Regions from separate parts of the Psychrobacillus sp. FSL K6-2843 genome, predicted to be linked through region 1. Evidence: riboswitches for the same ligand, from Rfam matches in the RefSeq annotation. Region 1 holds a riboswitch; the other holds the start of a gene.
What was found. A riboswitch is a leader RNA that binds a small molecule or an ion and turns the genes downstream of it on or off. The one in region 1 is predicted to bind FMN.
Positions count from the first base shown of each region.

Region 1 (15,019 bases):
GCGTTCAGATTTCATCGCTAATGTTTCTCATGAGCTAAGAACACCTATTTCTATGCTGCAAGGATACAGTGAAGCCATTATCGATGAAATAGTCACGACAGAAGAAGACAAAAATGAAATGATTCGGGTTATTTATGATGAATCTAAACGTATGGGTAGACTTGTAACAGAGTTATTAGATTTAGCAAGACTTGAATCAGGTTATTTGAGCATACACAAAGAAAAAGCAGAAATTGTTTCGGTAATCGAAAGGATCACCCAAAAATTTGACCAAGCTGCGAAAGAAAGTAACGTTCGCTTAAAGTTTGATCACAATATACCTTCTGAGGAATTAATCGAAATTGAGATAGACGAAGATCGTATGGAACAGGTTTTAACGAACTTAATTGATAATGCTTTAAGGCATACACCGGAAGAAGGCTCTGTTTCCGTTCTGTTAGAGAAGTACAAAAACCAAATCATTATAAAGGTATCGGATACTGGATTTGGTATACCTGCGGAGGATTTACCTTATATTTTTGAGCGGTTTTATAAAGCCGATAAAGCTAGAACTAGAGGGAAAGCTGGCACTGGCCTCGGCCTTGCTATTGCCAAAAATATAGTCGAAAGACACGAAGGTCACCTATCAGCTGAAAGCACAGTCGGGGTAGGCACAACATTTATTATTCAATTGCCATTAAGCTAATGTAACAAATCGGGAGATGAAACGACTAATTGAAAGAACGGGGGGAGCATTATGAATGACTCCGTTTTCCACCGCTTGTATGATACCTATCATCAAGACGTTTTTCAGTTTTTGATCTATCTAGTTAAAGATAGACAAACTGCGGAAGACTTGGTCCAGGAGGTTTATGTTCGTGTTCTAAGAGCTTACAGTAAGTTTGAGGGAAAAAGCTCCGAGAAAACATGGTTATTTTCAATTGCAAAAAATGTGGCTATTGATCATTTTCGAAAGTATTCCGTTAGAAAGAAGAGAATGTTTGATGCTTTTGACTGGGAATCTACACAGCTTGCATCAAAAGACATGTTGCCGGAGGATTTTACTGTTTTAAATGATGAAATGAAAGCCTTGCTACTAGCTTTAGATACATGTACTGGAGATCAGAAAATGGTAGTCATTATGAGATATTTTCAAGAGCTGTCCATTGCTGAAACCGCACAAGTATTAAATTGGACAGAAGGTAAGGTAAAGACTACTCAGCATAGAGCTATTAAATCACTTCGAGAAAAATTATCTGATAAACAAAAGGAGGGTAATGTTTTACATGAGTAATCAAGAAGAAAAGAATAAAGCGTTAGATGAGCTCTTACACAACATGCCCAAGTTCACAGATAATCGTTCGAAGGATGAAGTATACAATCGAGTGAAGTTAGAAATGGATTCTTCCGATTTAAATAAAGTTATACGAAATAATAAATCGTTTTCTAAATGGATGCCACTTTTAGTGTCTGTTGCTTCTGTTTTGTTGTTAACGTTCTTAATTTCTTCATACTTGGGCACAAGTAGTGAAAAATCTGCAATCCAGCAACAGGCTACAGACAAATCGGACATGTTGAGAACGTTGGACATTGCTCCTGCCTCTGAGGTAGAAACAACAGAGGGCGGAATGGAAGCCAAGGAAGATGCGGCTATAGAAAATTCAAATGATGTAGTCAATTCTTTAGCTGTCGAAAGTGAATTAGTGCCCGTTCAAGCCTTTAACAACGCTAGAACTGTATATGAAGATGATTTAAATGATGGAATTCCATTTCATTTTTCTGTAACAGAAGGGGCAGAAGCTTACCCAATCACAATAATTATACCTAGGGATAAAATAAACGAAGATTTTACTGACGGATTGCCAAATAGTCTTCAGTTATATGAAAAATATGCAAGCACTATAGATGAATCTGCTCTAGGGTTCGAGGAATATTTGCCCTTGCAAGGTAATTTAGTTTCAGATGGCGATACGCTTCAACACTATTTACCTAAAGGGCATGGTTATGATGCTGCTTCAGCTACTTCCGGAGTGTATACTGATACAATCCGTCATATTTTTACGGATTTTTCCTTCCTGGAACGATTAAGTGAGGATGGCACAGCTATCAATTGGGACCAAGTAGGAGTAATAGGGAAAAAGGAATTGGCAAGCGGAAACAAAGAACGAATGTATTTTAAACACACAATGAATAGCGGACTGACATTCCTTGTTCCAAAGGATGCTAAGTTTGAGAATGCTTTTAAAGATATGCCAAAATCAGCAAATGATCTTTATACGACTGTTGTACCGAAAGATGTTAGTTATGAGGTATCAGAGGAAGGCAACACGGTTGTAATAACATTTGACGAAGCATTAGATTTGGCAACATTGGAATATGAAGATTCTATTCTTATGATTGAAGCCTTTACATTAACAGCTGCAAGCTTCGATAAAACAGTTCGTCTAGAAAATGTTGTACAGAAGCAATGGGATCGATTTGATTTGACAGCTAATTTACCAATCCCAATTGGCCCTAATGGGTACATGATGAACCACTGAATAATAAAGAATCGACCTACTAATTAGTCGGTCGATTTTTTTATTGGGTTTTTTATACGAAAAAAGTGTTTTATAACCGGATAGAAAAATTTATGATCGTTCGGACGAGTTTTATGACCGGATAGAAAAATTTATGACCGTTCGGACGAGATTTATGACCGGATAGAAAAATTTATGACCGTTCAGACGAGAGTTATGAGCGGATAGAAAAATTTACGACCGTTCAGACGAGAGTTATGACCGGATAGAAAAATTTATGATCGTTCGGACGAGAGTTATGACCGGAAAGAAAAATTTATGACCGTTCAGACGAGATTTATGACCGGATAGAAAAATTTATGACCGTTCAGACGAGAGTTATGACCGGATAGAAAAATTTATGACCGTTCGGACGAGAGTTATGACCGGATAGAAAAATTTATGACCGTTCGGACGAGAGTTATGACCGGATAGAAAAATTTACGACCGTTCGGACGAGTTTATAACCGGACAGAAAAATTTATGACCGTTCAGGCAAGTTTTATAGTCGGAAAGAGTTATTTATTACAGTTATATATAAGGTGAACAAAAAATCACTGTACTTTAATTTCATAAAAAAGGTTCATCTGTTAATATACTTAAATCGAAACAGTTGTATTGCATATATTAATATAGTTTGATAAAATGATTGTAATTCAAGATAATCTTGAATGACAATAAAATATTGATTCATCTTCGGGGCAGGGTGAAATTCCCGATCGGCGGTATTAGAAGAGTTTTTTCTTGAGCCCGCGAGCCGTAAATGGCAGGATTTGGTTAAATTCCAAAGCCGACAGTATAGTCTGGATGGGAGAAGGTGAAGGTGCAGTCGTTTTTCGTATGCTCTTATACGGATACGCTTATTTAAGTGTACCTTTTTCTCCTTTAAGCTTTATTTGCTTAAGGGATTTTTTGAGTATTGATAACGAACTGAACCTTTCTTCTTGTGGAGTGAATCGCAAAAGGAGAGAGGATTTATGGCAAAAAGTAAGACGCGTATGCTTATTGCAATCGCAATGCTAAGTAGTATTTCTTTCGTTTTAATGCTGCTTGCATTTCCGTTACCAGTTTTACCAGCTTATTTGAAAATTGACTTCAGTGATATCCCAGCGTTAATTGCTGCAATCACTATGGGGCCAATTGCAGGAATCATTGTAGCTTTCATGAAAAACGTACTAGATTGGTTCTTTTCAGGAAGTCCTACAGGCGTTCCAGTCGGTCATATGGCTAACTTCGCAACTAGTATTTTGTTTTTGACACCTGTTTATGTCATTTATCGTAAAGTTTCTTCCTCTAAAGGGATTGCTTATGGTTTAGGCGTCGGGACAGTTTGTATGGCCCTTGGTATGAGCCTGTTAAATTATTACGTTTTCTTACCAATGTATTCGTACTTTTTAAACTTCCCAGCGGAAACAGGAACAGCTTTATTTAATTCTATCATTTTCGGTATTTTACCGTTTAATCTGATAAAAGGTATTATAGTTACAATTGTTATGGTTGTTCTATTTAAACGATTGAAGCCTATACTAGACAAGGTGAGCGAGTCGTTTAAAGTTCCAAATATAAATTAAAGATATGTATGACTGCTGGCAAACTAGACAATTTCTAGTTTGTCTGCGGTTTTTATTTTTTTGTAGGTATAGTATTAACCTGCCACTTAAGTTTATAGAAATATAAAAAGCCAAGAAAAATGAGCTAGTCATCCTTCTTGGCATTAATATACTATTCAAATTTTAGAGCGTCGCCTTCAAATGATTCTTCAGCCACTTTAATGGAATCGGTAGGGCAGCCTTCAAATGCATCCTCCATGTCCTCCATCAGTTCCTCTGGAACTTCCGTTGTTCCCGTGTTATCATCTAAAATAACAAAGGCAATACCTTCATCGTCATAGTCATATATGTCTGGAGCAGCTGCTCCGCAAGCTCCGCATGCGATACACGTATCTTTATCTACTATAGTATATTTTGCCATTAGTATATTCTCTCCTTTAATTCTACTTATAAGAATTAGCTATCTTATTCATTCTAAAGCTGTTTACGTTTCTTTTCAACAAAAATACTTTCAAACTGTGAGGTATTTAAATTGTATTTTAGCCAACTATTACTAAATGTTATTCAAAAATTTAATGGGGAACGGTCAGCAATGGCTTCCTTTTACTTATTAAAAGGGAAAAAATCTGGACAAACCATTCAAGATGTCACTTATTTTAATCTACATCGTTTTTTCTCTATTTATCCGAAGTTAACACAAGAAGAATATAAGCAGCAGTTGTTTAAACTCCAACAAAACAACTGGATTGAAGAGGAAGATTCTCTACTAAGGATTAGTCATAAAGGTTTAAAACAGTTAACTGGATATACAGAACCTTTGTTTAATGGCTGGGAGCTAAGGGGAAATGAAAAATTGTTCTGGTCAAGATTAGAATTAGTAGTCCAAACACTATCTTATTTTAATAAAAATGAAACTAGATTTATTCCCAATCAAAAAGATTATTCGGTTCACCAGTTTGTGAAAGATTACTTACGAGGGAGAGACTATAAATCATCAACATTTCAAAAGGACTTTAAAAGTCAGTTAGAGCATTTACTTCAAATTGCTGAGTTACAGGAAATACATCGTATACTATTAGTCTATCGAATGAGCGGTTATCACATTAGTGGGCTCACATGGGAGCAATTAGCACAGGAGTGTGGAGAATCTATTATAGATATGAAGCTTCAATTTGTAGAAGCGTTGCATATTGTCTTAGATAACATCAATCAAGAAAGTCATCCAGATTTAATAGGTTTAACAAAAGAGATTTTTGTACATAGTCCTTTAACACAATCCGCTTTAAAGACCGAACAGCTTTTAAAGGAAGGTTACTCTATCCAAGATATCGCTGCCCTAAGATCTTTAAAAGCAAATACAATCGAAGATCACTTAATAGAAATAGCAGCAGCTGATCGAAGTTTATCATTGACATCATTTATATTGAACGACCAAATAAAAAAAGTGCTAGAATTCTCCAATAAACATCAAACCAAAAAATTGAGGTTAATTCGCGAGAACATACCTGAGTTAAGCTATTTTCAAATTAGACTGGCTTTAGCTAAAGGGGAGAAAGAAAATGGATGAACTTCAACACATTCTTCAAACTAGGTTTGGATATAAAGATTTTAGAGAAGGACAGAGGGAAATAATCGAAAAAGTCCTAGCTGGAGAGGATGTAGTAGCTATTTTGCCCACTGGGATGGGTAAATCGTTGCTGTTCCAGCTACCAGCATATTTAAAGAATGGAGCGGTGCTAATAGTATCCCCTTTGCTTTCTTTAATGCAGGACCAGGTAGAGCAGTTAAAAATGATGGGAGAAAAAAGAGTAGTGGCCATCAATTCATTTTTATCCTTCGAGCAAAGAGAAAAGGCGTTATCTGGTTTACAAAATTATAAATTTATTTTTACATCACCTGAAATGTTACAGAATGAGCGTTTTCAAAGAAGGTTAGCTAGTTTAAATTTAGCTTTTATAGTTGCTGATGAAGCGCATTGTATTTCCCAGTGGGGATTTGATTTCCGACCTGATTATTTAAGGATCTCTGAGTCGCTTAAATCGTTAAGAAAGGCAAACGTGCTAGCCTTAACTGCTACAGCCACAAAGGAAGTTGTAAAAGATATAAAAACTACCTTGTTAATGGAACAGCCATTTGAATATATTCATTCCTTGGATCGTCCTTATATTGCTTACGAAGCACATGAGGTGGAGAGCCAAAAAGAAAAGGTAGAATGGATATTAAATAGGATTACTAGCACTACTGGACCTGGTATATTATATAGTCAGTCGAGGAAAAAAACTGAATTTTATACAGAAGAGTTACAAAAAAAGGGCATCAGAGTCGCTTATTATCATTCTAAAATGGATCAAGATGACCGTATTCTCATTCAGCAACAGTTCCAACAAGGCCATTTAGATTGGATTTGTGCTACGAATGCTTTTGGAATGGGTATACATAAGGATAATATTAGACAAATTATACATGATCATATACCAACCTCCGTTGCCAATTATATGCAAGAGGTTGGACGGGCAGGTAGAGACGGAAAACAGTCCATAGCCTCCATTCTTTATATGTTATCCGATGTAGAACAAGCTTATTTTGTTGCGATGCAGGATTTTCCCGACGAACAGGATATTATCCTTGCATATCAGACCAATGAAAATCAGGTGCAGTTATCTGAAACAACGGAAAGAATTTTAGATTATTGGAAAATGGTATTGTCAACAGAGGAAACTATAGAACTGTTTAAGAATATTCGACAAAAAAAATGGATAGAAATTCAAAGCTTGTACACGCTATTACAAAATGAGAATTGTATTAGGGAACAGGTAATTGCCTATTTCGATCAAAAGCTGATAGACAAGCCTTTAAATTGCTGTTCAAAATGTTCTTTAAATCTTCAAGAGTTATTTCATTTACACGATAAACCCCTTATCCATGCTACAGTATTAGATTGGAAAAGTAGATTAGGCAGTATCCTATAATACTTAACAACATTTACATTTTCAACAAAATTCGTCATAATAGTAGTAGATAAGTGGAAGAATGGAGTTTGACTAATATGAGTAAAGATGATTATCAAAAAAAGATTGACGAACATAGACAGTCCATTGGTGTAGAGAGTGAAGCAACTGAATTGAGAAGAAGTAGAAGAAATCCACCAGGTAAAAAGAAAAAGAAAAAGAAAAAGAATATACTCATCCCATCCTTGTTTTTTATATTTATCTTATTGCCTGCAAGTGTTTTGATTTATGTACAATTTTTTTATCAACCAGAAAGCGAAGCCTCAACTGAAGACGAAGGAATCATACAGGTTGTTACTAAGCCAATTTCGAATTTGAACAGCAGCAGTGAAGAAGAGGAAGAAAGAGAAGAGGCAAACGAAACGGAAGAAAATCAAACTTCAGAAGCAGAGAAGCCAGAAGATACAACAGAAGTGCCTCAATCAACTCCAGCCCCTCCGGCAGTTGAACCTAAAGAAAAGGAGGAGGCAGCAACACCAGCACCAACTCAGCCTAAAAAAGAAACTGTACAAGAACCAAAAAAAGACGCGAAAATTCATATAGTTAAGGGTAATGAAACATTATATCGAATCGCGATGAACTACTACAATAATCCAGAAGCAGTCGAAAAGATAAAAGCTGCAAATGGACTAGCTTCCAATGAAATTTATGAAGGACAAAAATTAATTCTGCCATAATCACAAGTTGGAAGGATAAATTCACTTTTTATAGAATATATAGGTATAGACCGTTTTGGAAAGAGGTGTTTGTATGTTTGTAAAAAGTGTAATGATACCAAAGGAAAAATGCTTAACTATTAAAGGCAATGCTTCAGTTTTGGACGCTTTAAATGAACTAGAGGCAAAGGATATTGATGCATTACCAATTATTGAGGATGGAAAGTATAAGGGGATGTTTAACAAGTACCTTTTATACAAGGCGTTCTTTTATAGCAACACAGATAAAGATACTTTTTTGAAACAAACAAAGGTATCTGATGTTGTAACAAGGGAAGATACATTTGTTCAAACTAGTGATGTGTTTGAACAGGCTTTTATGAAGCTATATGATTTTCCAATTTTAGCAGTAGTAGAAGATGAGAAGTTCTTAGGCATAGTCACACGCTATGACACAATTCATCAGTTTAAAAGTGCATTTGGTATGAATACAAAGGGCACTCGAATTGCCTTTACTTCTGTAGAATCTGAAGGAAGAATTCTGAAAATGTCCGACATTTTGCATAAGTATCACACTTCTGTAATTTCGCTAGTAACATTTGATGAAACTGACAAGCTAGTGCGCCGAATAGTTCTTAAAATTGACAATGAGCAAAAATTAGATCGAATTATTCAAGACTTAGAAAAGTCAGGTTTTCGAGTGTTACATATTGATAAAGATGAGTAATATAATCAATATAACGAATGGTTTAAGGACAGGGATAAAATCCCTGTCTTTTTGTTTGAAAGATAATATAGTCATGCTGAAGCTATAGCTGATACCTCTCGTGTTTCCCCATTTGCTTTTCGGGGTAGATATAGGCGCTTGTGCTTTTTTTATAATGGTTAGGGGGGATTTAATGTTGTATATAGTAATAACAGTTTTGGTATTGTGCTTGCTTCTTTTCACATATATGCTCTTTTTAGCATTTCAAACGAATGTCAAAGAACATAGTCTCTGTGTAAAAGAAATACCTAAAGGAGAGCAATTCCATATATTTTTTATATCTGACATTCACCGTCGGAAAATTAAAGATGAACTCATCCACAGTATTATCGGAAAGGTGGATGTAGTAGTTATTGGTGGAGACCTCACGGAAAAAGGAGTACCATTGAATCGGACAGAATTCAATTTAAAGCAATTAAAAAAGCTTGGCCCTGTTTTTTATGTTTATGGTAATAACGACCGAGAAGTCGGTGAAAGTAACTTATTAACTTTGTTCGAATCCCTTGATATTCATATTTTGAACAATAGTTCTGTAGTTCTTTCTAATCTAAATCCTTCCTTGCGATTAGTAGGTATTAATGATGGCTTTGTCGGAAAAGTAAATATAGCAGAAGCCTTCGAGGATGTAAAAGAAGAGGATATCTTAATTTTTGTAACACATGCACCAGCATTCTTTCATGCGGCTCAAAAAATAAGTAACCCACGATTAATGTTGGCTGGACATTTACATGGCGGTCAAATTCGTATTGGTCCTTTAGGGATATATGAAAAGGGTAGTTTTAGATTGAAGGAAAATAAAGCAGAGTTAATAAGCAATGGGTTTGGTACTACAGGCGTACCGCTGCGCCTTGGTGCTAAACCAGAATGCCATATCATTACTCTTAAAGGTTGTAAATGATTAGTAAAAAGTAAGAAAGGAAGTTTTGTACTTGGAACAAATTATTGATGTAGTAGTAGTTGGAGGAGGACCTTGTGGAATTTCTGCAGCAATTTCCACACAAGAGTTAGGATTAAAAACGCTCATTATAGAAAAGGGTAACATTGTAAATGCGATATATAATTATCCAACCCATCAAACTTTCTTTAGTACCAGTGAAAAGCTTGCCATTGGAAATGTACCGTTTATCGTAGAGGAAAGAAAACCAAAAAGAAATCAAGCCTTGGTTTATTATCGCGAAGTAGTAAAACGTAAAAATATTCAAGTTAATAAATATGAGCATGTAAAAAATGTGGAAAAAGCTTCAAATCATTTTGTCATTACAACTTCTAAGGGCTCTTATAAAGCGAAAAATGTTATTATCGCTACGGGATATTATGATCATCCAAATTATATGGGTATTCCTGGAGAAAAACTGCCAAAAGTATTCCATTATTTTAAGGAAGGGCACCCTTACTTTGCCCAAAATGTTTTGGTGATAGGGGGCAAAAACTCAGCTATCGATGCTGCACTTGAACTCAATAAGGCGGGCGCGCATGTGACAGTAGTGTACCGTCAAGGGCAATATTCACAAAGTATTAAGCCTTGGGTTCTACCAGAATTTGAAGGCTGTGTACGTAATAATGAAGTAAATATGCACTTCAATACGGAAGTTATGGCTATAAATGATGATAGTGTAACTTTAAAGGGTCCCGACGGTGAATTTACGATTGAAAACGACTTTGTTTTCGCTATGACAGGTTATCATCCAGATCATTCATTTATTGAAAAGATGGGTGTAGCAATAGATGCCACTACCGGTAAACCCTTTCACAACCCGGATACGATGGAGACTAATGTAGAGGGGATTTTTATAGCTGGAGTAATCGCTGCGGGCAATAATGCAAATGAAATTTTTATAGAAAACGGTCGATTTCATGGAGAACAAATTGCTACAGAAATAAAGAGAAAAGCTTTGTAAGAAAGTGCGCATGTGAATAAACAAACATCTGTTAAAACTGTCTTCTATAAAGGAGTTTCTAAATGATTGAAATTATTACCGATGTACATAATCTGGAAGGTACTTGTTATATAGAGATATTACCTGATATATAAAGGGGAATGCTGGAATACTTCTTCTATTTATTTCACAGAAGAGAACTTTAGCTATATGCTGCCCGTCTTCGAGAAGTGCTGTAAAGAATTTGATTATTACGCATTCAATGAAATTGATATAGATACGTGGAAAGTGATTTCTTTCGAATTAGAACAACTAAAAATATTTTTAACTGAAAAACCTATTAAAATTAGCTTGAAAGAAGTATTGGGTTTTCCATTTGTTTATTCCGAAAAAGAATTTATGGAAAACTATGATACAAATAGTGCGCAACTTATTACAATGATTACTCAATTTCAATTATGGATACAGAAAAAAAGTTTAGTAACAAGTTTTATCTCTGTTTTAGGTATATAAATAAAAGAACATATTATTTAACAAAAAGAAGAAAGCAAAATAGCTTTCTTCTTTTTGTTAAAAACTATAGCTATTTCTCTTGTCTACTAAATATACTATGTAGAGCTTGCTCAGGGTTCAGATGGTTTAAGGCGATCAGGAGAGCTAGTCGAGCTTTTTGCCCGTTTAGACCTTGAGCGAAAATCACCCCACGCTCCTTCAATCCTTTTCCTCCACCTACATATCCATATACGTCCTGCGCAATGCCATTAAAGCATCTTGACACTAAAACAATGGGTATATTCTTTTCTAAAATATCATGGATAACGGGTACTAAGCTTGGTGGAACATTACCTTGACCCAATCCCTCTAGAACAATACCATCAAACCCTAAGTTAACCGATGCCTCAAGAAGATCAGGCTCCATTCCTGCATATACCTTAAACAGAGCAACCCTTTTGTTAATTTGTTGAATCGGAAATATTGGTTGATGATTAGGTGAATGATGAAAATACACAATAGACTTAGAGATAAATCCTATAGGTCCATACTGAGGACTCTGAAATGTACTTACATTGCTAGCATGTGTTTTCGTTACGTTCTCGGCTGTATGTATTTCGTCATTTAATACTACTAATACGCCTTTACCTTGTGCATCATCTGATGAAGCTACTTGTATAGCAGCTACTAAATTGTATAAACCATCCGATCCTATTTCGTTTGCCGATCTCATAGCTCCAGTAAGTACGATGGGAATAGTGGTTCCAATGGTCAAATCTAAAAAATAGGCCGTTTCCTCTAATGTATCGGTTCCGTGTGTAATAACTACTCCATCAATATTTCCTTCTTGAATGTATTGATCAATTAATTGTTTAAGTCGTAACATTTCAAAAGGGGTAATATGTGGTGATGGGAGATTAAAGATTTCAGTTTCTATAATATTTGCAAAGCCCTTTAGTTTTTCTGCCTCCACCATAAGTGGATTTTTTTCGGACGGCATCACAGCACCTGTAACTACATTTACTTGCATAGAAATAGTACCGCCTGTATGGATGAGTAAAATTGTTTTCAATTATATAACCTCCAATTTTTTTACAAAATGATTAGAAATTATTGTATACTATTATTAGTAATGTGGAAGGAGTAAGAAAATGTTCGTACTACTTTCCTGTGCAATAGCACCGGCTCTTGCGCTTTTAAGTTATTTCTATCTTCGAAAAGAAATTTCGAAAGAACCTTCAAGACTTTTGTTACATACTTTTATTTATGGTGCTATATTAACATTTCCAATTATGTTTATTCAGCACGTTCTAACTGAGGAGCATTTGTTTGATACTCTATTTTTGCGCAATGTTTTAGTGACAAGCGCTTTAGAGGAATTTTTTAAATGGTTGATTTTAATGGTAGCCTTATACAACCACATAGACTTTGATGATCCATATGACGGAATTCTATACGGAGCAAGTGTTTCTCTTGGATTTGCCACGGTAGAGAATATCCTTTACCTCTTAAACTTCGGAATGGACGAAGCTTTTTTAAGAGCATTACTTCCCGTTTCGAGTCATGCATTATTTGGGGTTGTCATGGGATTTTATATTGGAAGAGCTAAATTTACTTCTACCAAAAAAATAAAATATGAGGTTTTTTATGCATTAGCTGCCCCATTGTTTCTACACATAATTTATAATAGCATACTAACCTTCACAGGGTTAGAAATATTGTTAATGGTACCGTTTATGCTGTTTTTATGGATTTTTGGCCTGTCGAAAGTAAAGCAGGCACATATCTTATCACGTAGAACAAGATTTGAAAAGCACGAATATTTTATAAGGGAAGATACAAATTAGTTCATATCACAATGATTCACTAACAAAACCTTGGTGGAATAAATTTATATCAACAAGATGGATCTTGACTATTAGTCATGATCCATTTTTATTTTAGGGATATTAGCGTTGTGTGAATGTGAGGATTTTTGAGAAGCTGATAGAATTTTTAATCAGTTATCCATCATCAATATCATTACTACTAAAATTGGAGATAAATTTTAATATAAAAAAGTCCAATTTCTTAATTTAAAATTTAGAAATTGGACTTTTTTAGTTACTCAAGAATTCATAGAATGCGCCTGTTGTAAATGAAAATCATCGATTAAGAAGTAAGCAAATACAATAAAACTATAAACTCCGAATATAAGATAATTTATCTCTTACTAAAAACTCCTTTTTAAAAGTTAATATGTATAAACTAATCCAGTTTATCCAAGCTAGTTAAAAAGGAGAGATGTCATATGAAACAGATTAAATACATCCTAATTGGCTTAATATTTTGTACAGCCAGTTATATGTTGTTAACTAAAGAACAAACAACTCAAGCATTCTCCGAACAAATAGTTCAGCGGGGAGCATATGGGGACGATGTAATCGAATTACAAGCCAGATTACAGTATATAGGCTACTATACCGGTGAAATTGACGGCAAGTTTGGTTATGGAACTTACTGGGCGCTTCGAAACTTTCAAGAGAAGTATGGATTACCGGTCGATGGAATGCTTGGGGAGAGTACTAAATCGAAATTAGTGAAAGCGTCAAAATTTGACAAAGCATATGTACATGAACAAATTAACAAAGGCAAAAGCTTTACTTATTATGGTAACGAGAGTCTAGATAATCAAGTCAAAAATGAAAAACCAGATAGTACTAATATGCAGTTACCACCTGAATATAGTGAAAGGGATTTAAAGCTAATCGCTAACGCAGTTTATGGAGAAGCACGAGGGGAGCCTTATGAAGGGCAAGTTGCAGTAGCTGCAGTAATTCTCAACAGGATAGAGCACCCCGACTTCCCTAATACTGTTAGTGAAGTTATTTTCCAACCATTAGCTTTCACAGCAGTTGCAGATGGGCAAATTTGGTTAGAACCAAATGAACGTGCTAAAGAGGCAGTGTTAGACGCATTAAATGGATGGGATCCATCTGAAAATGCCATCTATTATTTCAACCCAGACACAGCAACTAGTCAATGGATTTGGTCAAGACCGCATATCAAAAAAATCGGACAGCATATTTTTTGCTCATAAGGAGACCATATGAAAAAATTTGGATGGGTAATAGTTATAGCTGCTTTAGCCATATTTGTTGTTTACCATTTTAATGTGCAGGAGCAAAATACAAACCTTAAAAATGCTCTAGCAAGTCAATATTCTAATCAGTTAAATTCTGCTTCAGAAAAGCTCACAGAGTTAAGCGATTCAATCGATGAGACATTAATATTCAAGGATGAAGCATCATTAGATCGTCCGCTACAGGACGTTTGGAGACTTTCTTCCGATATCAGAGCTTCCATCTCAGCATTGCCTATAGACCAAGAGACTTCATCTGGATGGATGAACTATTTAACTCGAATTGGTAATGGAGCAGCTCAAGTACGAGCTGGTAAAGTACCGATTGAAGAGTGGCAAACCAACATGGTAGACGCCCGTGGGAATTTGAGAAGTTTATCAGATCAGTGGGCATTTACCAATCGAGATGATGGAAATAAGGACTATATAGTAACTTCATTTGTCCAAAATAAATTAAGTAAGGAAAGTCAAAAAAATTGGAAATCGCTTGGTGCTTCGGTTAAAGCCTATACAGAAAGTGATTTTCCGATGACAGCGAGTGAAACCGATCAACAAAAGAAAAAGGATTTACAGCATATTTCGGACGAGCCAGTAAGCGTTGAAGATGTAAAAGAAAAATTCGCTAAACTCTTCCCAGAGTTAGCCGATGCAAAAATACATGTTACAGAAAGTGGAAAGGATGCTCCTTATCCTTTTTATCATATTGAATTTCATAAAGGCATTCGTATAGGTTATGCGGATTTCACTAAAAAAGGAGGCCATCTTTTATCTTTCTTAATGGAAAGACCTTTCGATAAAAATTCAATCGATACGGAGAGTATGAAGGAAAAAGCTTTAGCCCAAATGAAGAGGCTTGGATTCGCGGATACTGAGTTGATAGAATTTAGAGAAAATACAATTGCTTGGCATTTAGCATTTGCTCGTAAGGATGCCGAAAATAATGCTATTGTTTATGCGGATGGTGTTCATCTCAAAATAGCTAAAGATAATGGGGAGCTATTAGGTTTAAATG
Region 1 covers NZ_CP152021.1:1,760,001-1,775,019, forward strand. Annotated here, with positions in the region: gene MKY94_RS08785 (ATP-binding protein) at 1-685, shown strand, start outside; partial or broken gene sigX (RNA polymerase sigma factor SigX) at 731-1,273, shown strand; gene MKY94_RS08795 (hypothetical protein) at 1,266-2,519, shown strand; FMN riboswitch at 3,226-3,360, shown strand; gene MKY94_RS08800 (ECF transporter S component) at 3,515-4,108, shown strand; gene MKY94_RS08805 (ferredoxin) at 4,260-4,508, opposite strand; gene MKY94_RS08810 (helix-turn-helix domain-containing protein) at 4,620-5,654, shown strand; gene MKY94_RS08815 (RecQ family ATP-dependent DNA helicase) at 5,647-7,056, shown strand; gene MKY94_RS08820 (LysM peptidoglycan-binding domain-containing protein) at 7,134-7,772, shown strand; gene MKY94_RS08825 (CBS domain-containing protein) at 7,846-8,478, shown strand; gene MKY94_RS08830 (metallophosphoesterase) at 8,651-9,415, shown strand; gene MKY94_RS08835 (YpdA family putative bacillithiol disulfide reductase) at 9,447-10,415, shown strand; gene MKY94_RS08840 (hypothetical protein) at 10,683-10,907, shown strand; gene MKY94_RS08845 (asparaginase) at 10,978-11,958, opposite strand; gene prsW (glutamic-type intramembrane protease PrsW) at 12,038-12,733, shown strand; gene sleB (spore cortex-lytic enzyme) at 13,231-13,965, shown strand; gene MKY94_RS08860 (PepSY1/2 domain-containing protein) at 13,975-15,019, shown strand, end outside.

Region 2 (15,019 bases), 1.1 Mb from region 1:
CATCATCCTTACTCAATATCATGATCTACCAAGTTACGATAATGTCTTTGTAGTTGGTGATTGTGCATCCTTGCCGTTTGCTCCAAGTGCACAGCTAGCAGAGGAACAGGCAGAGCAGATTGTGAAAGTACTGCAAGCACGCTGGAAGGGTCAGCCACTACCAGAAAAAATGCCAGATATTAAGCTTAAAGGCTTTATGGGATCTCTAGGTAAAAAGCAAGGCTTTGCTTATTTGGCAGATATCTCTGTTACTGGACGTATTGCAAGATTGATGAAATCAGGTTTACTTTGGATGTATAAACGCCATAACGGATAAATTAAAAAAGCTTGGAAACGTGGAGTTAAACGCGTTCCCAAGCTTTTTATTTTTTTATAAAATGCTTTCTCTGGGAAAAAGCATTTTACTTAATAAGCTTATTTGAGTACTTTTTGAAATGATACTTAACGTTATTCTGCTATATAACCGTACTTTTCGAGGGCAGAGAATACAGGCTTTAACTGAATATAACCTTCCCCTATAACTTCCTCGTTTATCATTATTAATGGGTAGAAAAACTCATCATTTGCAATTTGATTGGCAATTGACAGTTGTTTTTCGTCTTCTATTGGCTTTTCTATATCAATATATAAAAATGTTATTTGATGTCCAGGAAATTTTCTGGTAATTGCAGCTTCTAACCATTCATACGTGTCCTTAGAAGAAGGAGCATTCACACAGCTTGCACATACTATATCGGCACCGTAAATTTCAACAGTGAGTTTTTCTTGTGCCATAAAATACTTGTCCCCTTTAACTTATATATTATTTTACCCATCTATATTATAAAGGGGATACGGAAATACTGTCAAAAAGCGAATATCCTTTAAATGATAGAGTTTTAATATGATAGCTTTAGTCATGATTGTTTCATGCACTAACGGTTGTTGATTTAGTTAGTCTGAAAGTCCAGGAATGCAAATCAACTAAAAGGTGGTAATACGAAGAAAGCCTCTACGTCGAATTTTTATGATACAATACTAATCAAATAGAATAATTTCCTTCGGGGTCGGGTGAAATTCCCAATCGACGGTGTTGAGATTATATCTCTAAGCCCGTGAGCCGCTTTTAGTGTGCAGGATTTGGTGCGAGTCCAAAGCCGACAGTTATAGTCTGGATGGGAGAAGGAGTAAGCAAAACATTTTAAAATTGCAATTTTAAAATGTATTTTTTGCTATGCACTTTCATCCCATCACAACCGTGTTGGGAATTTTTTTATTTTACAACAATTTTATATTATTCCTTCGGGGTCGGGTGAAATTCCCAATCGACGGTGTTGAGATTGTATCTCTAAGCCCGTGAGCCACTTTTAGTGTGCAGGATTTGGTGCAAGTCCAAAGCCGACAGTTATAGTCTGGATGGGAGAAGGAAGCAACGCAAGTAGACTTTTGAAAATACATATTCACTAGTCTTATTTGACGAAGCCAAATTTACCTCTCATCGAAACTCCGACAAAAAATGTTCGGGGTTTTTTATTTTGAGAAAGAGGTGAGGAAGATGTTTACAGGGATTATTGAGGAGCTAGGGGCTGTTCAGCAGATGAATATGTCTACTCAATCGATGGAAATTTCCATTGGAGCTAGCAAAATTTTAGAAGATGTACAGCTTGGCGATAGCATTGCTGTAAATGGTGTGTGTCTAACTGTTAAAAAGTTTACGAATGATCTGTTTGTGGCAGATGTGATGCCTGAAACGGTTAAATCGACAAGCTTACAGCAACTTAAAAAAGGTTCAACAGTGAATTTAGAAAGAGCAATGTCTGCAAATGGCAGATTCGGCGGTCATATTGTTTCTGGACATGTCGATGGTGTTGCAACGATTCTTCGAAAGAGACCAGCTTCCAATGCAGTATATATCGACTTAGCAATGCCAAAAGAATTGCTTTTTAACTGTTTAATGAAGGGCTCAATCACCATTGATGGTACAAGCCTGACGATTTTTAATGTAACAGATTCTATAATTACTGTTTCTTTAATACCACATACATTCAAGGAAACTGTGCTTGGCTTAAAACAGACTGGAGAAATTGTCAATATTGAAACGGATTTAATTGGCAAGTATGTAGCAAAGCATCTAGCCAATCAAAATACAGGAAAAGTGACTGTTGATTTCTTACAAAAAGCCGGATTCTAAAGGAGTGGAATGAAATGAATACTATAGACGAAGCAATCGTTGCATTAAAGCAAGGTGAAATCATCATTGTAGTCGATGATGTAAATCGAGAAAATGAAGGTGATTTTGTCGTAATAGGTGAGTATGCAACACCTGAAAACATTAATTTTATGGCAGTGCATGGTCGTGGCTTAATATGCACACCCATTTCAAATGAAATTGCAGAAAGATTGTCATTAGACCCAATGGTAAATAAGAACACGGATTCACATCAAACAGCCTTTACCATTAGTATTGATCATAAATCAACAACAACAGGCATTAGTGCATTTGAACGATCTTATACAATTCTTGCACTATTAAATAATCAAGCTGTAGCAACAGATTTCAACCGTCCAGGACATGTATTCCCTCTTATCGCAAAAAAAGGGGGAGTTATAGAGCGTCGTGGTCATACAGAAGCAGGTGTAGAACTAGCTAAATTATGTGGTTCAAAAGAAGTCGCTGTTATTTGTGAGATTATGAACGAGGACGGTACAATGGCACGCATACCACAACTTGAAAAAATTGCAGAAAAATTTCAAATGAAGTTTATTACGATAGAAGATTTAGTGAAATACACAGAAGCGAATTATAAAGCTTACGTAAAAGGAGAATGAGCATGGGACAAATTTTTGAGGCACAGCTAGTCGGTACAGATTTAAAAATAGGAATTGTAGTAGGAAGATTTAATGAGTTTATTAATGACAAATTATTAAGCGGTGCACTAGACGGTTTAAAACGTCACGGAGTTGAGGAAGGAAATATTGATATCGCTTGGGTGCCAGGAGCATTTGAAGTACCATTTATCGCAAAGAAAATGGCAAATACGAAAAACTACGATGCAATAATCGGCTTAGGTACTGTAATACGTGGATCTACTACGCACTATGACTATGTATGTAATGAAGCAGCAAAAGGCATTGCAAAAGCAGGCCTAGATACGGGTATACCTGTTATTTTTGGTATAGTGACAACGGAAAATATTGAACAAGCAATTGAACGTGCAGGAACAAAAGCTGGAAACAAAGGCTATGACAGTGCGGTTTCTGCAATTGAAATGGCGAATTTAAATCGTTTATTTTAAGAAAAGAGAATCGATACACATGACATTGAATATAATATAATTGGTTGGCTGTGAATACTGGCAAAGTGCTATTTATGAAATTAACCGACAAATTTTTTTAGCAATTCTTATTGAGAATTACCTATTCTCACTTTTCCAATAGTATATTTAAAGCACCTCTGAAACATGTACTGGTTTATTTGTACATGTACAGAGATGCTTACGTTTTCAGTGAATTAGCCTAAGTTATTTACTAGATTGAGGGAAACTTGTAAATTGTATAGACGCCATCCTTAAGAGGAGCTGCTGTTAAACAGCTATAAGACTACGAACGGTAAGTTGTCCAAGATATCTGCCGGGATTTGCAGAATATCCTATTACTGTTGGGGAAGTAACAGTAGCATTGATGACAATACGACCTGTATTTCCTAATAAACCAACTGCTAAAAGAGCATCTCCAGATGCAATTGCTACGTCCTGAGAGCTACCAGAGTTAGCATCGGTAAATAAAGGAATAGTTGCTATAACAATTCCTAAAAGATTTACTACCTCTAAAGTTGCAGTTACTGAGACAGTCTCGTTACCTGCATACGCATAAAACGCGCTAAGTGGCAAAGCAAGTCCTAGAATTGGTAAAGTTCCAATGTCGAAAATGCTTTGGAATGTAACCGTTTGGTTGGATGCTGTATTCGGTGACCAGATATAAGCGCTGCTGCCATCAATTAAAGGAGACAACATAGCTGGTGCGGTTGGTACTGCTGGTGTTGGAAGAGTACCTGGTAAAGCAGCTGTATCAGCAATGACTTGAGTATTTGCTGGAGTTGTAAATGCTTGTAAGGTTAAAACCATAAAAAAACACCTCCTCGAAGTTTATTTGCCAACAAATGGCATACTGTAACATATGAACTTTTAGTAGAGGAAGCTAGTCTAATAGACTAGAATTGAAAATAAATTTATTTTGGAAAGATATATTGGGGAATAAAAGCCTGAAGTAACACGATTCTAGCTATTTATTATTAATATTAAGTAAATAGTCTATATACAAATCATCGTAAAAATGATTTGTATTTAAGAATAAAACAGGGTAAATAATTATTTTATGAATCTTAGGGAACACTCTTATCACGGTGTGTTTTGTGGGGAGTAAACACTTCCATTTAACCAACAATTATTCTATAATGATTATAGCGAAAGGAGTCGACATATATGACTGATACAATTAACGAACAAGTACAAGAAGTTTTAGATAAATTGCGTCCATTCTTACTACGTGACGGCGGAGACTGCGAGCTTGTTGACGTTGAAGATGGTATTGTAAAATTACGCCTTTTAGGAGCATGCGGGAGCTGCCCAAGTTCTACTATCACGTTAAAAGCTGGTATTGAACGCGCTTTATTAGAGGAAGTACCTGGAATAGTAGAAGTAGAACAAGTATTTTAATACCAACACATATAAAAAAGAAGCCTGAATGAGGCTTCTTTTTTTCACCCTCGCATTTCCTGCCAACGCTCTTTTGCCATTTCAATTAGCTTGGGTTCTATAGAGGTACTTTGTTTTTCGATTACTTTGGAAAAATAACGCGTTGCTAATTCTCGGTCACCTATTCTTCTAGAAAGCTCTGCTATCATATATATAATTCGTGTCTCGGACATTTGAGTTCCATTGTAATCTTCGCTAGAATAGGAGTCTGAGTAACGATCTCTGGCTATTTCTAGAAATCTATTTTCATCTTCTTTGTTTTCCATCATGCGGTAGAGCCAAGCAGTACGAAGTGCTAAGCCAGCAATAGAGACAAATTTTTCTTTTTTTAACGTTCCACACAGTATACCTAATTTATATGTAGTGATCCCGTCTTGTGTCGATCGGACGTCGCCATAGGAACGTGGTGTCCAATTAGTCGATATTTTCTCTTTAACGATTTCTTTAAGTCCAGGTGCAAAATACTTGGTGAAGTCATCGGTAAAAGAAAAGCCACAATGCTCACAGACAAATACATTATATAATAACGGGTTGATATCTTTATTTTGATATATTGGTTGAAAGTCTGTTTCATGAGATTCGACATTTATAAATTTTGAACGTATCTTGGTTGATTTAAATTTGTTTTTACAGTGTAAGCATTCGATATCTTTTTGGTAATATGGAGGTATTTCCATTTTATCTTCTCCTTATTCTCGTTCTTGGTTTTATTATACTGTAAAAATATTTCGAAAGCGAGGTAACTTAAGTAGTTTTCCTTGTATAGATTGTGATTAAATTGATATTATATAAATAAGGAAGGAATGTGATTCAGATGACAGAAGTAGTTAATTTGTCTGAAGCGGCAGCTTACCGCGTCAAAGAGATGATGGTTCACAACGAGGAAGAAGGTTCACTTCTCCGTGTATCTGTTAACGGTGGCGGATGTAGCGGTCTTTCTTACGGTATGGGATTTGAAAAAGAGAAAAATGAAGACGATATAGTTTTACATCAGCATGATTTAGAAATAATTATATCTAGTGAAGATGCTTCTATTCTCCAAGGTACAGTCATCGATTACAAAGAATCGTTGATGGGTGGAGGCTTTACCATCGATAACCCTAATGCAATTGCATCCTGTGGCTGTGGTTCATCATTTAGAACTGCTAAAAAAGAAGGCACACCGGAAAGCTGCTAAATATTCGAAAGAACATTTTCTTACTTAAGAAAATGTTCTTTTTTAAAGGATAAGAAAGTAAATTACGTTTGGAAGTCAATGAGGATCTAACTGGTTGCTCTCGCTTTCCCCCATTTGCTTGTTGGGACAGAACTAGGCGCTTGCGCTTTTCTTGTTGTCTAGCTCCAGCGCCTTGCCCCTCGAGGTCAAATGGGAAAAAGCTGCGGTGGCTGAAGAACTGCCTCCTCGCTTTCCCCCATTTGCTTGTCGGGACAGATCTAGGCGCTTGCGCTTTTCTCATGGGCTAATTGTCTGTATATTCCCACCTTTGCAATGTTGTTAAATAGTGTTGAAATCCTATTCTAAAAGGTCTAAAATAGGATGTAGTGAAAAATTTGTCGGAAAAATGACAAAGTCCATTTCTAATTGTGAATTATTCGTATCATTAGATTCATAAAAAATATAAAAAGGTGGTTGCGATCTTCGTGAAAAGACCAACAATTCTAGTATTAGGTGCAGGTTATGGTGGATTATCTACTGTAGTGAACCTTCAAAAATTAGTAGGTACCGATGAAGCAGATATTATTTTAGTAAATAAAAATGACTATCACTACGAGTCTACTTGGTTACATGAGGCTTCAGCTGGAACTTTACGTCCAGACCAAGTGCGTTATGATATTCAAGGTGTTATAAATAAAAGCAAGGTACAATTTGTAAAAGCAACTGTCGAAGGCATTGATGTTAATACTAAGAAGGTAGCAACAAGTGCTGGAGAATACACATATGATTATTTAGTAATCGGTTTAGGCTTTGAAGGTGAAACATTTGGAATCACTGGTTTAGATAAATATGCACTATCAATTGCAAATGTAAATGCTGCTCGTCAAATCCGTGATCATATCGAATACCAATTTGCTACATGGTCTACAGAAGAAAACAGAGACGATGCTCGTTTAACTATTGTAGTAGGAGGAGCTGGCTTCTCTGGTATTGAATTTTTAGGTGAATTAGGTAATCGTATTCCTGAGCTTTGTGAAGAATACGATGTACCAAAAGAAAAAGTACGCGTTGTCTGCGTAGAAGCTGCTCCTATGGTATTACCTGGTTTTGATCCTGAGCTAGTTGAATATGCTGTTCGTCAATTAGAAGCAAAAGGAATCGAGTTCTCTATAGGTACACCAGTAGTAGAAGCTACTCCTGAAGGCGTTAAAATTAAAAAAGGCGAAGAAGAATTTGAATTCATCAAAGCTGGTACTGTAGTATGGGCTGCTGGAGTTCGTGGAAACCGCTTAATCGAAACTTCTGGTATCGAAAATATGCGTGCTCGCGTTAAAGTTGAAAAAGATATGCGTGCACCTGGATTCCCAGACGTATTCATCGTTGGTGATTGTGCTCTAATGATTAATGAAGAAACAAATCGTCCATACCCACCTACTGCTCAAATTGCTATGCAACAAGCTGTAACAGTTGCTAAAAATATCGTAGCCCTAATGAAAGGCGAAAATACAAAGGAATTTGTTCCTGAACTAAAAGGAACAGTTTGTTCTCTTGGTGAGCATGATGCAATTGGAGATGTAATGGGTAGAAAACTTACTGGTACTAAAGCATCCATCATGAAAAAGGTTATTGATAACCGTGCTCTTTTCATGATCGGTGGAGTTCCATTAGTGCTTAAAAAAGGTAAATTTAAATTATAAAAGAAAAACAATACATGGCTCCCACTGTAACTCTCAGTGGGAGCTTTTTTAAAGTATAAAAGGTAAGTATGCTTTTGTTAAAGGAGATGGATTATTTGTCGAAGGATAAACGAGGAAATGTCTGGTTGGGAGCTGCAGGATTAGTTTTAAACAACAAGGGTGAATGGCTAGTTGTTAAAAAACGATATGGTGGCTTAGAAGGAAGATGGTCTTTACCTGCAGGCTTTGTAAATGGTGATGAAACAATTGAACAGGCTGCCGTACGTGAAGTTAAGGAAGAAACTGCGGTAGATTGTACAGTTAAAAATATGATCGGTTTTAGAAGTGGGGTCTTACAGGGAAAAATCAGTGATAATATGGCCATTTTTCTTCTTAAACCAATTGAAGAGGAACCGATTATTCAAGTGCAGCTTTCTGAGCTATATGAGGCCAAATGGATACTTCCAAGTGATTTACTGAAAGATGAGAACGCTTCTGTAATGCTGCATGAATTAGCAGCTGCGTCTTTAGAAATTGGCTTTCCAACTATCGAAGGGATAAATCCTGGAGACATATTTGGGTATACTAGCTATAAATTATTCATAAAATAATCCGAACATAAATAGACTAAATTCATGTCATTAAAAATTCAACTGTGACTAGCTCTACTAATAGTGGTTAGCTTATAGAACTTCGATAAAAAGTCTTATGAAACAAAGCACATTTTTCATAAGACAGTCTATTTTTCTTTACTTAAGCACTTTTAAAACACGTATCAAATATATTTTGTTTTTTATTTACAAATATATTAATCCGTGATATATTATCTGAATATTAAAATAAATATTCAAGGAGGCGTATTATATGATTAAATTTAAAACAGAAACTGCAAAGTCTTGTCCTTATTGTAAAGGTGAAGGATATTTCCAACTTAGACTTGGTGGATCAGAAACGTGTGGCTGCTGTAATGGCTCTGGAAAAAGTAATAAGAAGATTATTTGACAAAAATGTGAAAAGAAACAAGTACATTGAATCCACGCCTCCGTTAAGGTAAACTATTTAGAGATACTACGGAGGTATATGAATATGAATTTTACAATTACACAGATGATTCTTTCAGTACTAATTTTTCTAGTTATGTTTTTTGGAATCGCCTTCTTATTAAATATGTTACTAAGAATGTCCTGGTTTGTGGCTATTTTATATCCACTAATTGTGGTATTTATCATTGATGAGGTAGGGTTCTTTGATTATTTCACTAACCCGGGTTCTTCATTCTCTGCTCTAGGAGATAAGTTTGTTTCTTTGCATATGGCAGATATCGTAATTTTAACAAGTGGTTTTGTAGGAGCAATTATTGCGGGGATCGTTATTAAAATGCTTCGGAAAAGTGGATATCAAATGTTCTAAAAAGGGATGGCCTTATAGCCATCTTTTTTTTATTGGTAAGAAAAAGCATATGCATAATTCCGAAGTACATATATAGCCTCAAGGTAACTATATAGAAAGGTATGGGAAAAAGAAACGAATATTATGTATCAATCGACTAATGTATTAGAAAAGGAGGGGTGGTATTGAAAAAGTGTGTGATTATAACAGTAATGATGCTAGGGAATCTATTGTTATGGGGATGCTCGGATGAATCAAGCAACAGTTCAATAGACCAAAACACTACAACAGAAGTAACCATTGGTAATCCTACTGCACAAGAAATTCTGGAAATTGATTCAAAAGCTGATATTTTTCAGTGGGATAGTATAATCTATAGTACGAATATTGAGTGGGTTAACGAACTTGTCTTAACAGAAGGTGATTTAGTAGGGAAAATTGAGTATAACACTTCTAATCCAATGGATTTTAAAGATTCTACAGCAAATATTCTGCCCATTGGTACTGAAATATTTAAAGCTAAAGAACGTAATGATGTACTTATTACTAAGTATAATGATGAATTAAAATACTATTATCACTTAGTTGAAGGATAAACAACAAATAGAGTCCAATTAGGAAAAAACAAGAAGCGCATTCGATTTAAGGCGAATACGCTTCTAGAGATAATAAAATACTAAACAAGTTTAACAGTACCTGTTATTTAGAGAATAATGCACAGTAGTTGTGGGCAAGAGGAATGTATATTTAAACTACATTTGATTTAACTCTTAATTTGTAAAAAAGCTATAAAATCACGGTGTAAATAATGATAGATATCATAATCCCAGTTAGGGCACCCATAAATACCTCTATTGGTTTATGACCAAGCAACGTTTTTAATTCTTCTAGCTTTTCTTCACTTTTCTTTTGTCCCCAACCTTTTGTCTGATTCACAAATGCCTGAAAATCTACACGCATTTGATTGATAATAATGGCTTGCTGGCCAGCCTGGAATCTGACACCAGTTGCATCGAACATCACTATAACTGCAAATACAGTAGCAACTGCAAAGAGAGGTGAGTCTAAACCTGTCTCAAAAGCAATAGCTGTGCAAAGAGAAGTTACAGCCGCAGAGTGGGAACTAGGCATTCCACCAGTAGAAGTAAATAACTTCCAATCAACCTTTTTGGTGACCAAAAAATGAATAGGTATTTTCACGAACTGAGCAAAGAAAATAGAAAATAGAGCAGCTAGTAATGGAGTATTTTGGAGGATTGTCAGAGTAGACACAGCCTTTCAAGGAAAACTTTAGTTACTACTAGTATAACATATTACTACTATTCGAAAAATCAAACTTGTTGCTATATAATGATAATGTATCCAAATTATCTAGGGGGAAAAATAATGATTATAAATACTAATGAAGTATTATTCGAAGAAGTGCAATCAGAAACACTAGTGGTGGGCATTCCAAAGCATCCTGAAAACACAGAGAAGTGGGATGCATTGTTAAATGCTTTTGGAGACCACATCCTAGAATGGGTAAAAAGCGGAGACATTTCATCAGATTTAAAAAAACTAGTAAAAGTACCAGTTGCTAATCAGGAAACTGTAAAAAGAATTCTTTTTGTCGGGCTTGGTGACCGCAAAAAGTTAACTCAAGAGAACATTCGTGAGGCATTTGGCTTAGTAGGCAAAGAACTTCTTTCGAGTAAGCCAGAGTCTTTAGCAGTTTGGATACCATCATTTACATCAGAAGCAGCTACAGAAGCCGATGTAGCGTATTTAGCAGCCGAAGGAATTGGAATGGGTGCATTCGTTTATGAAGGCTACAAAACATCCTCTAATGTCCCTGATTACTATTTACCTGCCATCGAGCTATTAACTGACACTGATCCGGACGAAGCTGCTACTTATTTTGAGGTAGGAAGTATTTATGCAGATGCAGTAAATGAAGCAAGAATTTTAGTAAACACACCAGGAAACGTATTAACTTCTACACAGCTAGGTGAGTATGCAAGAGAGCTTGGAGAAACATATGGCTTTGAAACAGAAATTTTAGGTAAGAAAGAAATAGAAGAACTTGGGATGGGAGCATTACTTGCAGTAAATCAAGGATCTGTTGAAGAACCGCGATTAATCGCTTTGAAATATCAGGCAACAGAAAACTGGGATGATGTAGTGGCACTTGTTGGTAAAGGAATTACTTTTGATACAGGTGGTTACTCTCTCAAAACGAAGGCAGGTATCGTTGGGATGAAGGGCGATATGGGAGGTGCTGCAGCAGTATTAGGAGCAATGCAAATTATTGGAGAGCTTCGTCCAAATAAAAATGTTATTGCAGTTATACCTTCCACAGACAATATGATTTCTGGTAATGCCTTCAAGCCTGATGACGTCATCACTTCGATGAGTGGAAAAACAATTGAAATTTTAAACACGGATGCAGAAGGCCGTCTTGTTCTAGCAGATGCGGTTACTTATGCAAAACAACAAGGAGCTAACTATATCGTAGACGTTGCTACTTTAACAGGTGGCGTTATTACAGCTCTTGGATATGACAAGACAGGTGCACTTACAAATGACGAGGAGTTTTTTGAAACCTTTATGGAATCCTCTTTAGAAACTGGCGAGTTTGTATGGAGATTGCCTTTAACAGAAAACGATAAAAAACGTATCCGCAAGAGTGATGTGGCTGACTTGAATAATTCTCCTGGAGGAGATGGTCATATGATATTTGGAGGCGGTTTTGTTGGAGAGTTCGTGGAGGAAACACCATGGATTCACTTAGACATAGCTGGAACATCTGACTCTAAATCTGCCTATGATTTTGGACCAAAAGGTGGTACCGGTGTAATGGTACGAACATTGGCTACTCTTATCGAAAGAATGGCTGAAGAAGAGTAGGGTATACGCACAGGACACTTATCCCATATAGCATACACTGTGTTGAAAGGAGGAACATTATGCCTAGATATCAACGCGGTGGTTATGGAGGTAGAGGTCCGGTTGGCCCAGGAGGCTATGGAGGCTATGGTGGATTTGGTGGAGGTTTCGGTGGTTTTGGAGCGCCATTATTAGGAGGCTTTGTAGGAGGTCTTTTAGGTTCTTCCATTGTTGGCTTTGGTGCCAGACAACCTTATCCTTATCAGCCATATCCATACCAACCGTATCCTTACTACAACAATTTTACACCGTATTACCCGTACTACTAAAAAAGAGCTATTGCCATTCCTTGATATATCAGGGAAGGTAATAGCTTTTTTAAAATTTGGTTCTGTTAAATTTTGATATTGATTTTCCTTCTGAAGAATATCGAATGCAATTTTTTTGGCATTCCCCGTTTGATTTATTCACCGATATTGTATTAATTATCTTATAAGTAAATCTATATATATTTGGCTGTCTAAAACATAATATCCATTCAGCATTTATAATTTCTTTTTCATTGAGTTCTATTTTTACAGCTTTGTTATCTAGCACTTCATTATAAATTTTCGTTATTAATTCAATGGTAAATATCTCTTGATTTTTATATTCGTCAAAATGACTGCTTCTTTTGTAATTTAGAATTTTCACTTTGCGATTATTAATTTTATATTGAGATGTTTACCTAATTTTTTATTTGACCTAATCGTACTTCATTCCTTTCATTGTAAGTGAAGAAAACTACCATTACTTTTGAAAAACGCAATCCTGTCTAATGTGTCAGTTATTTTAAACACGAATGATATTTGATGTTAGTGTTTACAACAAAAAAGTGTAGACAAAGTGATAAAACACTCTGCCTACACACTCATCAAACTTTGACTTTCATGTTCTTTCTTTTTTCTTCCACTACCTCTTCTAAATCATCTCGAACTGTGAGGTCGCAACATTCCACGCCAGAGTAATAGGCAGCTCTTCCCATCATATGTCCACCTACAGGTCCAGTGATGAAAAGAAACAGAATACCAAGCAAAATACGAGAATTAAACGTCCCCTCGATTAACCAAAAGTGAAGAAACACACCTATTAAAATGCTCATAACCCCAAGTGTAGCACTCTTGGAAGCTGCATGTGCTCTTGTATAGACATCTGGTAGTCGGAACAAGCCTATTGCAGTAACCAAGATAAAAATAGTTCCAAAGGAAATAGTACCTACGATAAATATATTAGCTATTACGGTCACGTTGAATGATTTCTCCCTTCTCCGTGAATTTAGAAAACGCTACTGTTCCTATAAAGGAAAGAACAGCTAACAATAGAATGACCTCTAAGAAGAATGGAGTGTCAAACAGAATTGATATTAGACCAATTAAAGAGATTAGACCCACTCCAATTGCATCCAAGGCTATTACGCGATCGGGAGTAGTCGGACCCTTTACAAGTCGGTATAAGAAGCCTAGTAAAGCGGCGCTTATTAACACGACAATCACCCATAAAAAAGTTATCATGATCTACTCACCTCCAAAATTGCTTTCTCAAAAGTATCGCGTATGGAGTTAACCGCTTCGTCAATATTGCTAAACTCAATAGAATGAATATATAACGTTTTATTGTCATCCGAAACATCAATAACTACCGTACCAGGTGTTAACGTTATAAGGCTGGATAACAACGTTATTTCCCAGTCTTCGGTTAAAACTGTTTCCAAGGCAAATATGGCAGGACGGATGGGCATTTCAGGCTTTACGATTAACTTTAATACCGAGAAGTTAGAAAGTATTAGCTCCTTTAAAAATAAGACAGCCAATTTTATAACCGCCCACACTCGATCCATATAAAACCGTGATTTAAAGGATTTTCTTAGTATGAAAAGCATAAGTAAGCCTAGCAGATATCCCACGATGAAGGTAGTAGGCTTAAAGGATACCGATAAAAACATCCAGGTCAGGGCAATGAAAACATTTAACAAAATTTGAAACGCCATATTATTTCACCCCTTCAAATACAGCATCGACGTAAATAGAAGGATCTAGCAACAAATCAGAAGCATCCGTCATAAATGGGACTAAGAATTCCGCTCCAACACCATAGAATACTGTTATGGCTACCAAAACGATAGTAGGTGTTAACAGTCGTCGATATGATTTAGGTCCTAAAAGAGTAGATTCACCTTTTGGCTCACCCCAGAAAGCATAGATGAAAATTCGAATTGCCGAAAGTAGGACAATTAGACTCGAAGCTAATATAAAAACACTCTGCCAGAGTAATTCACCTTCAAAGCCCCCTTGTACGATTAGCATTTTACCGATGAAGCCACTTAAGGGTGGAATACCAGCTAATCCAAATGCTGCAATCAAATAACTCCAGGCTAAAACAGGATACTTTTTCATCAGACCTCCCATTTTACGTAAATCGGAGGTGCCTGTAATTTTAATGACAATACCGATAAGTAAGAACAATGCTCCCTTTATCAAAATATCATGAATCAAATAAAATACAGAACCCATCATTCCATTTTCATTCATTACAGAAGCACCGAATAATATAACTCCTACTGCAATGACGATGTTATAAATAATAATTTGTTTTAAATCAAAGTAAGCCAGTGCGCCAATACACCCAACGACGATGGTAATTATCGCGAGAATCATAAGCAACTCATGCGTGAAACCTACATCTGTCGTAAAGAATAACGTGTATGTACGCATAATCGCATACACTCCAACTTTAGTGAGAAGTGCACCGAACAGGGCTAGTATTGGAACTGGGGGTGCTGCATAGGAACCTGGTAACCAGAAGAAGAGGGGAAAGATACCACCCTTAATACCAAAAACAATTAAAAACAACACAGCAATTACAGTTACAATTCCTACCTCACCAAGCTCGGCCAATTTAACTGAGATATCAGCCATATTTAATGTTCCAACTACTGAATACAAGTATCCTACTGTAATTACAAATAGGGATGAAGAGACAATATTGACTATTATGTATTTAATAGATTCTTTTAATTGTATTCTTTCTCCACCTAAAACAATCAATACATAGGAAGACATTAATAATACTTCAAAAAATACAAATAAGTTAAATATATCTCCCGTTGTAAAAGCACCATTGACTCCAGTTAACATAAATAGAATAGCTGGATAGTAAAA
Region 2 covers NZ_CP152021.1:2,882,078-2,897,096, reverse strand. Annotated here, with positions in the region: gene MKY94_RS14695 (NAD(P)/FAD-dependent oxidoreductase) at 1-316, shown strand, start outside; gene MKY94_RS14690 (YuzD family protein) at 448-774, opposite strand; FMN riboswitch at 1,033-1,170, shown strand; FMN riboswitch at 1,274-1,411, shown strand; gene ribE (riboflavin synthase) at 1,535-2,170, shown strand; partial or broken gene ribB (3,4-dihydroxy-2-butanone-4-phosphate synthase) at 2,185-2,769, shown strand; gene ribE (6,7-dimethyl-8-ribityllumazine synthase) at 2,811-3,275, shown strand; gene MKY94_RS14670 (hypothetical protein) at 3,564-4,103, opposite strand; gene MKY94_RS14665 (NifU family protein) at 4,461-4,694, shown strand; gene MKY94_RS14660 (DUF2225 domain-containing protein) at 4,739-5,410, opposite strand; gene MKY94_RS14655 (iron-sulfur cluster assembly accessory protein) at 5,548-5,910, shown strand; gene MKY94_RS14650 (NAD(P)/FAD-dependent oxidoreductase) at 6,375-7,586, shown strand; gene MKY94_RS14645 (NUDIX domain-containing protein) at 7,682-8,176, shown strand; gene MKY94_RS14640 (YuiA family protein) at 8,430-8,567, shown strand; gene MKY94_RS14635 (YuiB family protein) at 8,646-8,975, shown strand; gene MKY94_RS14630 (hypothetical protein) at 9,140-9,550, shown strand; gene MKY94_RS14625 (divergent PAP2 family protein) at 9,741-10,217, opposite strand; gene MKY94_RS14620 (leucyl aminopeptidase) at 10,341-11,843, shown strand; gene MKY94_RS14615 (hypothetical protein) at 11,903-12,151, shown strand; gene mnhG (monovalent cation/H(+) antiporter subunit G) at 12,736-13,107, opposite strand; gene MKY94_RS14605 (Na(+)/H(+) antiporter subunit F1) at 13,091-13,372, opposite strand; gene MKY94_RS14600 (Na+/H+ antiporter subunit E) at 13,369-13,848, opposite strand; gene MKY94_RS14595 (Na+/H+ antiporter subunit D) at 13,850-15,019, opposite strand, start outside.
Region 2: linked by a shared signal. The riboswitch ahead of ribE (riboflavin synthase) and the one ahead of MKY94_RS08800 (ECF transporter S component) in region 1 are both predicted to bind FMN.